Regions from separate parts of the Bradyrhizobium sp. PUT101 genome, predicted to be linked through region 1. Evidence: riboswitches for the same ligand, from Rfam matches in the RefSeq annotation. Region 1 holds a riboswitch; each other region holds the start of a gene.
What was found. A riboswitch is a leader RNA that binds a small molecule or an ion and turns the genes downstream of it on or off. The one in region 1 is predicted to bind cobalamin.
Positions count from the first base shown of each region.

Region 2: it holds a riboswitch for cobalamin, as region 1 does, so the genes downstream of both, ACSHT2_RS32335 (energy-coupling factor ABC transporter permease) here and ACSHT2_RS04270 (TonB-dependent receptor) in region 1, are expected to answer to the same signal.
Region 3: it holds a riboswitch for cobalamin, as region 1 does, so the genes downstream of both, ACSHT2_RS32355 (TonB-dependent receptor) here and ACSHT2_RS04270 (TonB-dependent receptor) in region 1, are expected to answer to the same signal.
Region 4: it holds a riboswitch for cobalamin, as region 1 does, so the genes downstream of both, ACSHT2_RS25905 (TonB-dependent receptor) here and ACSHT2_RS04270 (TonB-dependent receptor) in region 1, are expected to answer to the same signal.

Region 1 is NZ_CP197207.1:877,127-880,863, reverse strand. Features, by position in the region: gene ACSHT2_RS04290 (adenylate/guanylate cyclase domain-containing protein) at 1-710, shown strand, start outside; gene ACSHT2_RS04285 (hypothetical protein) at 813-989, shown strand; gene ACSHT2_RS04280 (hypothetical protein) at 1,139-1,351, shown strand; gene ACSHT2_RS04275 (hypothetical protein) at 1,622-1,879, shown strand; cobalamin riboswitch at 1,974-2,186, shown strand; gene ACSHT2_RS04270 (TonB-dependent receptor) at 2,301-3,737, shown strand, end outside.
Region 2 is NZ_CP197207.1:6,783,728-6,787,464, reverse strand. Features, by position in the region: gene cobF (precorrin-6A synthase (deacetylating)) at 1-702, opposite strand, end outside; gene ACSHT2_RS32335 (energy-coupling factor ABC transporter permease) at 749-1,426, opposite strand; cobalamin riboswitch at 1,464-1,682, opposite strand; gene cobA (uroporphyrinogen-III C-methyltransferase) at 1,728-2,459, opposite strand; gene ACSHT2_RS32325 (cobyrinate a,c-diamide synthase) at 2,456-3,737, opposite strand, start outside.
Region 3 is NZ_CP197207.1:6,787,976-6,791,712, reverse strand. Features, by position in the region: gene ACSHT2_RS32355 (TonB-dependent receptor) at 1-2,185, opposite strand, end outside; cobalamin riboswitch at 2,285-2,486, opposite strand; gene ACSHT2_RS32350 (histidine phosphatase family protein) at 2,559-3,131, shown strand; gene cobT (nicotinate-nucleotide--dimethylbenzimidazole phosphoribosyltransferase) at 3,138-3,737, opposite strand, start outside.
Region 4 is NZ_CP197207.1:5,366,580-5,370,316, reverse strand. Features, by position in the region: partial or broken gene ACSHT2_RS25910 (alpha/beta hydrolase family protein) at 1-762, opposite strand, end outside; cobalamin riboswitch at 1,592-1,787, shown strand; gene ACSHT2_RS25905 (TonB-dependent receptor) at 1,895-3,737, shown strand, end outside.

The sequences.
Region 1 (3,737 bases):
ACTATTTCACCGTGATGTCCGGCCCGATCCGGAGCAATCGTGGCATCATCGACAAATATATCGGCGACGCCATCATGTCCTATTGGGGCCCGCCCTTCGTCGAAGAGGACGAGCAGGCGCTGCTCGCCGGGCTTGCCGCCATCGAGATGGCCGACCAGGTGCCCGCGCTGCAGAAGCAGCTGCCCGATCTGCTCGGTATCCGCGCCATGCCCGCGCCGTGCGATCTGCGCATCGGCATCGCCACCGGCGAGGTCCTGACCGGCAGCATCGGCTCCGAGCTGATGATGAGCTTTACCGTGATGGGCGATGCCGTGAACCTCGCTTCGCGGCTGGAGGCCGTCAACAAGGTTTACGGCACCCGCATCCTGATCTCGCAGGCGACTGCGGACGCGATTGGATCGCGCCTCGAATTGCGCGAGATCGACCGTCTGGCGGTTGCGGGTCAGAGCGCGCCGCAGGCGATCTTCGAGGTGATGGCGAGACTGGGCGCACTCACCGATGCGCAAGTGAGCCTGCGCACGCACTATGTCGAAGGTCTCGCCGCCTATCGCGCCCGGCGCTTCGACGACGCTCGTGCCGCCTTCAACGCGGCGCTCGAGGCGGTCCCCGGCGACGGCCCCTCGCGCGCGATGCTCGGCCGCATCGCGCAGTTCGCGGCCAATCCGCCGGATGCCAATTGGGATGGTGCCTGGCGGCTCGAGCAGAAATAGGCTGCCGCGGAAAAATTGATGCTACCCCATAACGATGTTCGCTGTGACCTATTCCTCGGGTTTAGGTTTGGTGTCCTTGTGGCGTTTGATGGGGACACGCCGATGACAGAACTTCAGGACAGGCTGGAACGGTTCGAGACGCTGACTGCCGAATGCGAGCTGATCGCCAAGCTCGCCACCGACAGCACCAAGCGCGAGTTCTATCTGAGGCTCGGGGAACAGTATCGCCAGCTGGCGGTGGATATTCGGCAGGCGATCGCGACGACGGCCGCGGCCTGAGACCGGCTGAAATCCGTTCTTAACATTTAGCGCGCATTCTCGCAGCACGCGGGCATCGCCGATCGGCGGTGGCTCGTGGTGGCCGGGGTTCGTTGCGATGCAGCGCACCTCGCGAGTGTCATCGTGCTGTGCCTGACAGGGCAGGTCCCATGCGCTTCGTTGCCGTGATCATATTCGCGCTCATGACGGCGGCCTGCGACCAGGAGCGGGACATCACCGGCTCGACGACGTCGACCTGTCCGCTACGAAACTACAACTACAATCCACGCGACATGAACCAGTGCGTCAACGCCTGCAGATCGTGCGATCGCGGCACCACGGTCACCTGCACGACATCCTGCACCCTCAAGGGGGCTCGCTGAGCGGATTACCTTCTGCCTTGCGAGGCGTCGCAACGCGCGATCCCCGGCTCCCCAATCGTCCTCGCCGTCTCGACCTGATAGGGTCGATCGGAGCAGGGGGACATCGGATGAAATTCGCAAGCTTTGAAATCGACAACGCCGGAGGTCTCGTGGGAACGGCGAGCAGCGCGCAGGCTTCCAGCGAACGTGGCGTCGACGGTGCCGAGGCACCGGAACGATTCACATAGGATAGTCATTGGAAGCAGTGGGCAGGACGCGGAGTCCAATGGAATGGGTATGCTCGATCCCGGCCGGTTCCTGGTATCGTGCTCGCATTGCGATGCCTGGCCGATGGCCGCCAACGTGAAACGTTCAAGCTGGTCGGCATCCCCGCATGAGGTCCGTTTCGTCTGCACGCGCTGCCGGCGCGAAGAGACCGCGATCGTCTCGGCCTCCGGCGAACTGACGCCGATCAAGCGCCTCGACGCTCCGCCGCGGGATGTCGCTGTGGCCTGGGCTCAGGCCCAGCGCCCGCGGGGGCGAACGTAGGCGGCGCAGGGCATTGCTCGATTCGTTGTGGAGCCGGCCGATCGCGTCTGCGGCCAAGATGCCAGCGGTCGATTGACTCCCGGCCTGGGCGCCCCGTAGATTGGCCGCTGGCGGTTCTCCTCATGGAGATCAAAAGGGAACGTGGTGCGAGATGTCCCAAGGCGGGATCTTCTCAATGCCATGGCTGCCCCCGCAACTGTAAGCGGTGAATCTCTCGTCCTATGCCACTGGGAATTTCGGTCCTGGGAAGGCGACGCAGAGGTAACGACCCGCGAGCCAGGAGACCTGCCGTCAGCCGTGGTCACACGCGAGGATGTCGGTCGGGGAGTACAGACATTAGCTTCACCGGAGCAATCGATCGCTCCGCCGTAAAGCCTCGTTCGCTGTGACGTGCCACTGACGTCATGCCGAGGTTATGATTTTGTCCCGTTTTGTCACTGCCGCCAGGCGCTGCTGCGCCGGCATCGTTGCGGCCGCTTCCTTCTATTCGCTCGATCCCTCCATCGCCCACGCGCAGCAGGCCGGTGCCGAACAGCTGCCGCCGGTCGAAGTGACCCAGCCTGACGATCAGAGCCGTACGCGGGCCAGGGCGGCCGGCGATGGCGATGCGGTGAGGCGCCGGGTGAGCCCGAATGGTGCGCCGGGCGGGACCGGCTCGTCCGGCTCGGGCAGTGGAGCGGCCGCCGGCAATGACGGCATCGTCGGCGCGGCCACGACCATCATCACGGCCGCAGACATCGCCCATGCGCCGTCGCAAACGCTGGCCGAGATCATCGCGACGCAAGTACCGGGCGCCCAGATCACGACGTTCTATGGCGGCCAGATCGGTGCCAAGACCAGTGTCGATCTGCGCGGCTTCGGTGCCTTCGCCACGGCCAATACGCTGGTGCTGGTCAACGGACGGCGGCTGAACGACATCGACATGGCGCAGGTGGATCTCTCCACGATCCCGCTCAATGCCATCGAGCGTATCGAGATCACGCGCGGCAATTCCGGTGCAGTGCTGTATGGTGACAATGCGGTTGGCGGCGTCATCAACATCGTCACCAAAAACGGCGTCGGCGGCCCGCCCGCGACAGCGCGCATCGAGGCCGGTTTCGGCTCGTTCAACGCTGGGCTCGGCAACGTCTCGACCGCGCTCAATTCCGGTCCGTGGTCGACCTCGTTCCACGGCAATGCCGTCAGGACCGACGGCTACCGCGACAACAATCGCTATTCCCAGGAGAACGGCGTCGGCAACCTGAACTACACGATGCCTGGCCTGACCGCCTTCCTGACCGTCACCGGTGACAATCAGGAGCTGCGACTGCCGGGCGGCCGCACCGTGGATCCGTCGATCGGTCTCGACGAGCTCGCGACCAACCGGCGAGGGGCCGGCACGCCCTTCAACTACGCCAACCAGCAGGGTTTTAGCGCGACCGCCGGCTTCACGAAAACCCTGGTCAACGGCGTCGATCTCATCGTCGACGGCGGCCTGCGCGACAAGAAGCAGCAGAGTGCGTTCTTCTCGAGCCCGACGCCGGTTCCGGCTTTCTTCACGTCGACCTATGTCGAGGCCGATCTGACGACATGGTCGATCACGCCGCGGCTCAGCGTGAAGAGCCTGCTCTTCGGAATGCCGTCGCAGTTGCTGACCGGCGTCGACTATTACGATGCGAGCTTTCAGCAGAACCGCGGTGCCGGCCAGGGTCTCGCCCCCTGGCACAATTACGTCCTCAGGCAGCAGACGGTTGCTGGCTATGTCCAGCACACACTGGCCGTGACGGCTACGACCGACATCTCCTACGGCTCCCGGGTGCAGAACATCGGCCTTTCGGCACGTGACGATTTTGATGCGGCGGCTCCGTTCAACGCCGAC
Region 2 (3,737 bases), 1.5 Mb from region 1:
CTCGCGTGCTTCCTGTCGCGCGATCACGATGTGCGGACCGACCTCGGTCAGCGCGCCTGACATGATGATCTGATCGGGCATGCCGAGATAGGCGCCCCACCAGATATGCAAACGCTCTGGATCGAGCGACTGGAACGCCGTGCCGCCGTCGAGCATCACCACCACGGTATCGACACCTTGCGGCCAGCCGCCGTCGCGCAAGCGCCGCCCCGTCGTAACCAGGAACGGCTCGCCGATGTCGTTGAGCGGCAGCGCATGCGCCGCACACAGCGCCTGGATCGAGGTGATGCCGGGTACGACCTCGATCTTCGGCAACGGATTCAATCGCCGCGCAATGCGCAGCGAGGAATCGTAGAGCGACGGATCGCCCCAGATCAGCAGCGCAACCTTGCCCTCACCTTCGAGATGCCTCGCGATGGTCTGCGACCAGGTCGCGGCAACCGCATCGTGCCAATCGTCTACGCCTTTGCGGTAATCAGCTTCACCGGCGTCGCGCACGGGAAGGTCGAATTCGGCGATGGCCGTCTTGTCGCTGGTGAGCACGTCCGCGCAGATCGTTCGCCGGAGATCAGCGAGATCGGACTTGGCAGCCCCCTTGCGCGGGATCATGACGAGATCGGCCGCGTTGATGGCACCGATCGCGGCGCGCGTGAGCTGCTCGGGATCGCCGCAACCGATGCCTATCAGGGAGAACGTGAGCATCGCGAGCGCGACGGGCGGCCGCAGCGGCCGCCCGTTCGCTTGTCTCTCAGGCCGCGTTGTGCAGGCGCGGAGTGACGAGGCCGGGCGCGGTGACGCCGCGCAGCGACTTCGCCAGCGCCAGCACTGCGAGGTCTGCCAGCGGCTCGATCACGATGACCAGCGCGTAGGAGGCCGCGAAGGTCGCGATGTTGGCGAGGTTGCTCATGGCAAAACCGGAGCCGTAGAGCGCCCAGAACGCCACCCAGGCGACAACACCCGCTTGATAAGTCGTCGACAGCGCCAGCGCCTGACCGTACTTCAGATCGACATAGGCGGTGTTACGCGAAATAATGCGCGTGGCGATGGCCTGGATCGCGAACAGCGGCACCAGCAGCGTGGTGACATTCATGCCGTATTGCGGCAGGTCAGCGGGCTCGAACAACAGACCCTGGAGCAGCAGGCCGAACGCGAGGCCGAAGGCCGCGGGCGCAGCACCAAACAGCAGGAACAAGGTCGAGCCCAGGATGAAGTGCACTTCGGAGACGCCGACCGGGAAGTGCGGCAGGACCTGGAAGAAGGTGAAGACGAGGCCGGTAGTGGTCAGGGTACGCGCCGCGAACGAGCCGACGCCCTGCGTGCGAACGGTTTCGGCCGCAAGCTTCAGCGCAACGCCGCCTGCGGCGATGCCGGTTGCGTAACTCAATACGAGCTTGGCGCCCGTGACGATTCCCGGTTCGATATGCATGGCTCAATTCCTTCCTGCCGTCACACCCGACGGCCTTGGTCTCAAAACGTGCAGGGCCGGTCTCCTGGCTCGCGGTTCACTGGGTTCTCCGGCCTTCCCGGACCTTGCGGCCCAGTGGCGATTCGGAGCCCCTCACCGCTTACAGTCGCGGGGGCGGCTGGGGTTTTGGGCGCCGCAACTGGGTCCGCCCACCCCCATTCCCGATTATGCTCCGGCGCTTTGCGCCGCGTCGAGCACCATGCCACTCCTGTGTGCGCCTTTCGCGGGCCGGGCGTCAAGAGGCGAAGGGCGACCGCGGCCGTCATGACGGATAATCGCCTGCCAGCGCGCCGATCAGGATCACGGCCGCCGTGGACGCGGCGCCGCCCCGCGCAAGCTGCTCGGCGAGCTCGGCGATGGTGGTGCGGACCAGCCGCTCGTCGGGACGGCCGAGGGATTCGGCAAACAGTGCAGGCGTGTTTGCGGCGAGGCCGTGCGCGATCAACTTCGCGGCAAGCGCCGGAAAGGTGCGCCGGCCCATATAGACCACGGTCGTGGCCTCGGGATCGGCCAGCGCCGCCCAGTTCAGATTGGACGGCAGCTCGCCGCTGACATCGGCCCCCGTGATGAACTGCACCCGGCGGGAGGTATGCCGACGGGTCAGGGGAATGCCGGCCTGGGCGGCGGCGACACAAGCGGATGTGACGCCAGGAACGATCTCGTAGCCGATGCCGGCTTCGCGCAGCGTTTCCAGCTCTTCCTCGAGCCGGCCGAAAATGCCGGCATCGCCGGACTTGAGCCGCACCACGCGCGCGCCTGTCGCGGCATAGTCGACCAGGAGACGGTTGACGTGGTGCTGCTTGGTCGAGGGCCGCCCTGCCCGTTTTCCCACCGCGACGAGATTGGCGCCGGGCCGGGCCAGATCCAGAATCGCGCCGGAGGCGAGGTCGTCATAGAGCACGACGTCGGCCTCGCGCAGCCGCGCGGCGCCCCTCACCGTGAGCAACTCGGGATCGCCGGGTCCGGCTGAAATGAACCACACGAATCCTCTCACCGGTCCTCCGCGATCAGATGAAAGAACGTACCGGTGGCGTGGCCGCGCCGCGAGCCGGTCTCGGCCATGGCGGCGCCCGTCGCATCGTGCACGACCGCGAGCGGCGCATCCGGCTGCGCGACGATCGTCGAATAGTGGAACTCGTGACCGCGCAGGCGTGCACCGGGCTGATGCCCCGGCATCGGCGCAGCCAGTTCGGCGAGACGATAGCCCAGATGCATGCGGCGTTTGGCAAAGCTGGTCTCGAGGCCAAGCAGGCCCGTCATCTCATGACGAAGGCCCTCGGCATCGGTGAGGCTCGTGCCCATAACCATATAGCCTCCGCACTCGCCGTGCACCGGCCGTGTCTCGGCGAAGGCGCGCAGGCCGCTTCGAAAGCGCGCATTGGCCGCGAGCTTGCCGGCGTGCAGCTCGGGATAGCCGCCAGGAAGCCAGCAGACGTCGGCGCTCGCGTCAGGCACTTCATCGGCAAGCGGCGAGAATGTCGAGATCTCGGCGCCCGCCGCGCGCCAGGCCTCCAGCATGTGCGGATAGACGAAGGAGAAGGCCGCATCGCGGGCGAGCGCAATGCGTTGCCCGGGTGGCGCGACGTTGAGACCGTTCGCGTCAGGTTGCGGCGACCAGCGAGCCGCCGATCGCAGCACGGCATCGAGATCGACATGCTCGGCGACGAAGCGCGCGGCCTCGTCGATCAGCTGGCCGATCTCGGCCCGCTCCTCGGCCTGCACCAGGCCGAGATGCCGCTTCGGCAGGCTGATCTCGGCATGACGCGGCAGCGCGCCGAACACGGCGATGCCGGCCTCGTTGAGCGCACGTCGCACGAGATCTTCATGACGTGGGCTGGCGACGCGGTTGAGCACGACACCGGCAAGTCGCACGCCGGGACGGTAGTCGCGAAGGCCCGCGGCGATCGCAGCCGCCGTCTGCGCTTGCCCCGAAGGATCGATCACCAGAACCACCGGCCAGCCCAGCATCTCCGCAATGTCGGCGGTGGCGCCGGTGCCGCAAACGCCGCGCGCGGCGACACCGTCGAACAGGCCCATCGAGCCCTCGGCGAGCACGATATCGGCGTCGGTACCTCGGCTGACGAGATGCTCGATTCCTGCGCGGTCCATCGCCCAGCTATCGACATTGACGGAGGCGCGGCCCGTGGCGGCGGCGTGGAACGCGGGATCGATATAGTCGGGCCCGCTCTTGAAGCACTGCACGTTCAATCCGCGATTGCGCCACGCGCGCGCGAGCGCCAGCGTCAGCGTCGTCTTGCCGACACCGGAAGCC
Region 3 (3,737 bases), 1.5 Mb from region 1:
CCGTGTAGGCCTTCATCGTCACGACGTTGGCATCGGTGTTGTAGCGGTCGCCGACGTGGCGGCCGGTGATGCCGAGCTCCACCGGCCAGGGTGTGAAGAACCGATACGACGCGCCGGCATTGGCCACGATACGCGGCACGTTCGGCGGCGTGTTGCCGGAGAACGAGCCGCCGGCGAAATCGTAGTCGGCATAGCGGGCGTCGACATAGGCGATGTTGCCCCATAGCCGCAGCGGCTCGATCGGCCGCACCGCCGCGGCAAATTCGACGCCCTTCGACTCCTGTCGTCCGGCAATGTTGAGCTGCATGCCGCCGGCCGCCGCGTAGACGTTCTTGCGCAGGATGTCGTAGGCCGAGAACGACCATTCCGCCCTATTGTCCCAGAACAGATGCTCGACGCCCGTCTCGTAGGTGCGCGCGGTCGTCAGGTCGAGCGGCTGGGTCGGCCCAAGCAGGAAGATGTTGTTGGCGGCGATATCGGCGCCGGTGGCGTACTGGCTGAAGAAGGTCAGGCCGGGAACGGCCTCCCAGGTGTAGCCGATGCGGCCGGTCACGGGCGCCCAGTCTTTCGTGAACGGAAAGCCTGCCTTCTCCTGCCCGCTCACGTTGGTCGAATTGCGGTCGAGCCCGATGTGCTCGACGCGGAGGCCGCCGACCAGCGCGAAGCTGCGCGTGAGCTTCAGCCGGTCCTCGAACGAGAGCGCTTCGTTGTCGATGCGCGCGGTCTGCTGCTGGGTCGTGAGCAGGCCGTAGTAGCCGCGATCGGGATCGACCAGCGAAACGGAATCGCCTGGAAAGTTTGCCGCGCCAGGCCTGACGAAATCGAGATAGCTTGACGAGACCGTCGTGACCAGGCGGTTGTCAAAGCCCGCGACATTCGTGTCCCAGATCAGGTCGGTGATGTTGCCGACCAGACGCTGGCTGTGCGCGACATAGAAGCGCTCGCGATCGACCAGGTTCGTGGTGGAATTGAACGCCTCGATCTCGTTGTTGAACCAGGTCCGCTCTGCGCCATAGCCATAGGCCTGGCTCTTCAGCGTCAGGTCGGGCGCCAATTTCAGCTCGAAGCCGCCGCGCAGCCACACTTCCCGCGCGACGTTATGGTTGTCGAGGACGTTGTAGTTGGTGTTGAAGGTGCGGTCGTCGATGGTGACGGCACCGAGATTCGTTCCGTTGTAGTTCGAGACGTAATTGCCGGAGACGATCCCCGTCGTTGCATGCGAGCCGCTGAAGGCGATCGGCACCAGCGGCGCGCCCCAATAGGCCTTGGAGCGATCCTCGCGGTACTCGATCGCGCCCCAGATCTTGAGACTATCGGAGACGCGGTAATTGAGCTGGCCGGACGTGCCGAACGTCTTGACGTTGGTGTCGTCGGCAAAACCGTTGAGGGCGGAGCGGAAGATGTCAAAGCGATAGTCGAGGCCCTGCACATTGGTGCTGCCGCCCGAGCCGTAGTGCGCGCGGAATGAGTTGAGCGAGTCCCAGGAGAAATCGGCTTCGTTGCGGATCGGTCCGGTGTGCGGCTGCTTGGTGACGAAGTTGATGGCGCCGCCGGCGGCGCCCTCGCCCGAGATCAGCGAGGCCGGGCCTTTGAGGAATTCCACGGCTTCCAGATTGGCGGTATCCACGATCCGCGAGGTCATGTTCTGCGGGCCGATCTTGATGCCGTTGTAGAGCGTGTTGATCTGGCTGTTGGTGAAGCCGCGCATGGAGAAGGCCGCGGGCTCGGCCGGATTGTCGCCGGAGGTGACGCCGACGGCACCCTGCGCCACCTCTGAGACCGTTCGATAACCCTGCTCGCGCATGGTGTCTGCGGAGATCACCTCGACTGTTGCCGGCGTTTCGCGCACCGTCAGGCCGAGCCGCGAGGCGCTTTCGGCCACCACATTGCTGTTGAGCGGCGTCTGCGCCGTCGCAGCTGGCGCGCTGGGCTTGGGCGGAGCCGATACGGTCGCTGGCCGGCGCGCAGCTGCACGGCGCGCGCGCTGCGCTTCATGGCCGGCTGGCTTGGCCTGCCTGCGAGGTTGGGCCGGAGACACTTCGACCGGCGGCAGCGGCTCGCGGGCCTGTTGCGCCAGGGCGACGGGAAGATCAGCGGCCGCAAAGGACGTGAACGCAGCAGAGGCGAGCAGGAAGCGGCTCGGCCGTAAGATACAGATGGAAGACACGATGCGAAACCTCGGCATGACGTCAGTGGCACGTCACAGCGAACGAGGTCTCATCTATTGGCCTTTCAGGCCGTCCGATGAAGCCGAATGTCTGTACTCCCCGACCGACATCTTCGCGTGCGACCACGGCTGACGGCAGGTCTCCTGGCTCGCGGGTCATCACCGCTTCGTCGCCTTCCCGGGACCGAGGACCCAGTGGCTTGTGACGAAGGATTATCCGCTTACAGTTGCGGGGGCAGCCGCGGCCTTGGGGACAACGTCCCCGCACCGCATTCCCTTTTCATCCCCTCTCGGGGAAACCGTCGCGATCATCTAGGAATACCATCATGACAGAGTCAATGCGCCAGTTGCGGCGTTGTGACCACAGCGACCAACTTCCTTGGAGATGAGCATGGAAGGCGAGACCTTCCTCTGGCTGATAAGGCACGCGACCGTCGAGGGCGTGGCGGGGGCGATCCATGCTGCTGATGCGCGGGCGGATCTCGGCGATCACGCATCGCTGGTGGCTCTGCGGCAGCATTTGCCGCCGGATGCCAGCAGCTATGCCAGCCCGTCGCGGCGCACGGTCGAGACGGCGCGCGCATTGGGGCTCGAACCGGAATTGGTCAGCGAATTCCGCGAGCAGGACTTCGGCGACTGGACCGGCCGTCGGCATGACGAACTCGCCGCGACCGGTGGCGAGACTTACGCGCAGTTCTGGCAGGATCCGGCGCACGAACGGCCGCCGAACGGCGAAAGCTTTGCGGATCAGGTCGCCCGCGTCCGGCTGGGTCTGTCGCGGATCGGGGCCGGATCGGCAACGCTTGTCGTGCATTCCGGCACCATCCGCGCCTCGCTCTGCATTGCACTGGACTTGACGCCGCAGGCCGCCTTGCGCTTCGTGATCGATCCGCTGTCGCTGACCCGGATCGACCGCCTCGCGGCGGGCTGGCGTGTCGTCTCCGTCAACCAGCGCGTGGCGTGAGCCGCATCAGGCCGGGCGATCCGGCACGTTGGCCTGCGCGAAGGTCGTCATACTGTTGTGAAGCGCGCAGGCCAATCGGACCAGCGGCAGCGCGATGGCCGCGCCCGATCCCTCGCCGAGCCTGAGATCGAGGCTGATCAGCGGCTGAACGTTCAGCGCGCGCAACACCAGCCGATGCCCCTGCTCCGCCGATTGATGCGAGGCGAGCTGGAACGGCTGGCAGGACGGATTGAGACGCGCCGCCGCCAGCGCCGCGACGGACACGATGAAGCCGTCGATCAACACGGGAATGCGGGCTTGCGCGGCCGCGATCATCGCGCCTGAGATCGCCGCGATCTCGAGGCCGCCGACGGCGCACAGGATCTTCTCGACCGAGGCCCCGGCGACGCCGTGGCGTGCGATCGCCGCATCGATCACCCGTGCCTTGTGCGCGCGGCCGGCCGCATCGACGCCGGTGCCGCTGCCCGCGATCTCCCCGGCGCTCACGCCAAGCAGGCTCGCCGCGATCGCCGCTGAGGTCGTGGTGTTGCCGATGCCCATCTCGCCGAGGATCAGGAGATCGGGCTGACTGGCCTCGGCGCGCACCACCGCGCGCTGGCCTGCCTC
Region 4 (3,737 bases), 3.0 Mb from region 1:
CGTCACCCAGCTCGCGTCATTCTTGCGCGGAAAGTTGAGAAAGCCGTTCAGCGCGACGAACACGTCAGCCGGCGCGCTGGCGGTGGCGGCTGCATCGACCTTGACGCCGACCTGCTCGAGCTTCTCGAGCATGGCCATGGTCACGAAGCCGCCTTGCGACCAGCCGGCGAGAAACAGCTTCGTCGTGGTGAGCTTGAGATGATCGAGCACGGCACGGCTCGCGACCAGCATGTCGTAGGTCGCCTGCTGGTGGCTCGCCTTCACCATGTAGCCTTCCGGCTCCGACGACGTTCCCAGCCCGAAATAGTCGGCGCCGACCACGACATATCCCTGTCCCGCGAACTGGGCGATCATCAGTTGGGTTTCGGGTGACTGCTGCGGAAACGAGGGAACCTCCTGCTTCCCATAAACGGTGCCGTGCTGATACGACACCATCGGGAACGAGGTGCCGCTGTCCTCTGGGATCGCGAGCAGACCAGACGCGATCGTCGGCTTGTTGCCGCGCTCGGGCACGACGGACGAATAGGTCACGCGATAGAGGCGGACGGCATTGCGCGCCGGGCTATAGACTGTCGTGATCCCGGTGAAGGCGGGCGTATCGACCTGCAGGATCCTGTTGAGCTGATCGGCATCCCAGCGCGCGATGCGCTGATACGCGATGCTGGCTGATAATTTGACGACTTGGCCCTCCTGCGCCTGGGCGGAAACCCCCACGAGGAGTTGGAGGAGAAGCAGGAGAGAAAAACGCCAAGCCGGCTTCATGCAAGAGACCCGTGGAACGAGAAGGTGACAGGCCTACAGAGGTTCGGTTGAGATTGTGTTGCGCCGGGCCTCGCGCAATTCGGAAACCAGCCTGTCCGTGCGCTATTGTCGCAGCTCGGTCGCGACACGCGTTCGCAATCTCGCGACATGTCTGCCCGAGTTTTGCCTTTCGCCTCACCCTTTCGGAAGAGGGCGCAGGGAAGACCGGGCGCCGGCTGGCACCCATAAGACCCCCGTGCTGAACGAATGCACGCGCAATGCACAGGGGAGACACAGGGCAGCCGAAACCCGGCCTTCCCTGCGCGATGGTTTGACGGCCTATGCCGCGCTCTCCCGGGAGCCGAGTTCCTTCTGGCCTCCCTCGCCTCGACGAAATTCACGGCATCGCGCCGGTTGACGCGAGTGACGCCTTCGCCAGGGCTTGACCGTAGCAACGACGGCCAGGACCACACGGTTTCGCCGTACGCAGGCCATCCGGCTTCGCCAAGAGGCTCCGCCGGACATGGGCGCCGTCCGTCTTCGCGGTCCGCGCCATGCTCACGAGGTTCATCCCGCCCTGCACGCAACAAACCGCCTTTAACGCCGCCCGCGTCCACCGCAACCCAGCCCGCGTTCGTGACGACGTACGACCGCCCCTCTGGTGGGCTGGGATGGCCGGCACATACGACAAATCCGAATTTCGGTAAAGTGGAATATTTTCGAGGAGAGGGGTTGACAGCGGATTGGTGTTTCGCCCGACGCCGCCCGGTGGACGATCGGCGCGTCGCCGATGACGGTGCGACGCGCTGAACTGTCTCGGGGCAGCCAGTTGACAGCCCTTCGCAAATAAAACTAGGGTGACTGCGACGGTTCTCCTTCGGGAGATCAATAGGGAATACGGTGCGGGGATCCCCCAACGCCGTGGCTGCCCCCGCAACTGTAAGCGGTGAGCCTTTCGCCAAACGCCACTGGGCCTGCGAGCTTGGGAAGGCGGCGACAGGCAACGACCCGCGAGCCAGGAGACCTGCCGTCAGTCGTGGTCACACGCGAGCACATTGGGCGGGGTGTCCTGGTGGGTGTTGAGCTGTCTTCCTCTTGAGGCAGCGGCCAAACTGCGTTCGCGGTGACGTGCCACGTTATCGCGAGTCTATTGATGACCTCCCGTACAATCTTCGCGCCACAGCATCGCCGCGCGTTGCTCCGTTCAGTTGCATTCTCCTGCCTCGTATTCTCCTGCCTCGTGTTGTCGACGGATGGCTGGGCACAGTCCGAAAGGCCGGCCCAGACGCTCGATCCTGTGGTGGTGCAACCGCCAGCGAGGCCACCGAATGCTCGCAGCACCCGACGTAGCGATGCAACGCGCCTCGCGCGCTCACGCCAGCAGCGAGGCGTAGCTGCCGACACGCGTGCTCCGACTGCCAACCCGACGGGTCCCGAGTTCGCCGCACCGACGCTCAACCTAACCGGCGCTAGCACGGCCGGTAGCCGACTCGGCTTGACGCGACTGCAGACGCCGGCCAGCGTGGAGGTGATCTCGGCCGAAACCATTTCTGAACGCGGCCAGCAGAACATCCTCGACGCGGTGACGCAAAACGCCACCGGCTTCACGGCGAGCCCGGCACCGGGCAATGGCGGAGTCTCGTTCAATACCCGCGGCTTCACGGGCCTTGGATCCGTCATGACGCTATACGACGGCACCCAGCTCTATATCGGCGCCGGGACGGTGACGTTTCCGTTCGACACGTGGTCGACCGAGCGCATCGAGGTGCTGCGCGGCCCTGCATCGATGATGTATGGCGCGGGTGCGGTCGGCGGCGCCATCAACATTGTTTCGAAACTGCCGCTGTGGATCCCTCGCAACCAGGCCGAGATGTCGCTGGACAGCAACATGACGCGGCGAATCGCGGTGGACAGCGGCGGTCCGGTGAGTAAGGACGTCGCCTATCGTATCACCGCCACCGGCAACATGTCGGACGGCTGGGTCGATCGCGATAATACCTCCAATGCCGCACTTCATGCCGTGGTTCAGGTTAAGCAGAACGAAGACGTCATCTGGACGCTGTCTACAGATTACGGTGACCGCAACCCGTCGCGCTACTTCGGCACGCCGCTGATCAACGGCAGGCTGGATGAATCCCTGCGCTTCAAAAACTACAACGTCAGCGACAGCCACATCCGCTACCAGGATAGCTGGAACCAGGTGAAGACCGATTGGCAGATCACCGATGGAATCTCGGTCCGGAACACTCTTTACTATTTGAACTCCAAGCGACACTGGAAAGACGTCGAAAGCTACGCCTACAATCCTGCCACCGGGCTCATCAACCGAACCAGCTATATCGAGATTTTTCACGATCAGCAGCAGCTCGGCAACCGCATGGACGCGAAGTTCCGTGGGCATGTCCTTGGCATGGCCGATGAGTTCGTGGCGGGCTTCGACGTCAACCGCATCAATTTTACTCACACCAACAATTCACCCTACGGCGGCTCGTCGTCCGTCGATCCATTCGATTTCGTTCCAGGCGTATTCAACAGCCCGAACGCCACAGTTCCCGGTTACGGCAGCGTAACCAACCAGTACGCGCTATTTGCCGAAAACAGGCTGTCGGTCACCGAGCAACTGTCGTTCATTGCCGGTATCCGACAGGATGAACCGACAATCACGCGCACTGACTACGTCACGCCCGCAAACAGCTTCGAAAAATCGTTCTCCTCGACAACTTGGCGCGCCGGCGCGGTCTATACACCCCTCAAGGACCTCGCTTTCTATGGCCAGTATGCCACTGCGGTCGATCCGGTCGGAGGGCTGATCTCACTGTCCTCCGCAAACAAGAACTTCGACCTCGCCACCGGCAAACAGATCGAGATCGGCGTCAAACAATCGTTCTGGGGCGGCCGCGGCGAATGGACCTTGGCCGGTTATGAGATCGTGAAGAACAACCTGCTGGCACGCGATCCCAACATTCCTTCACTGACCGTCCAGGTCGGCCAGCAAT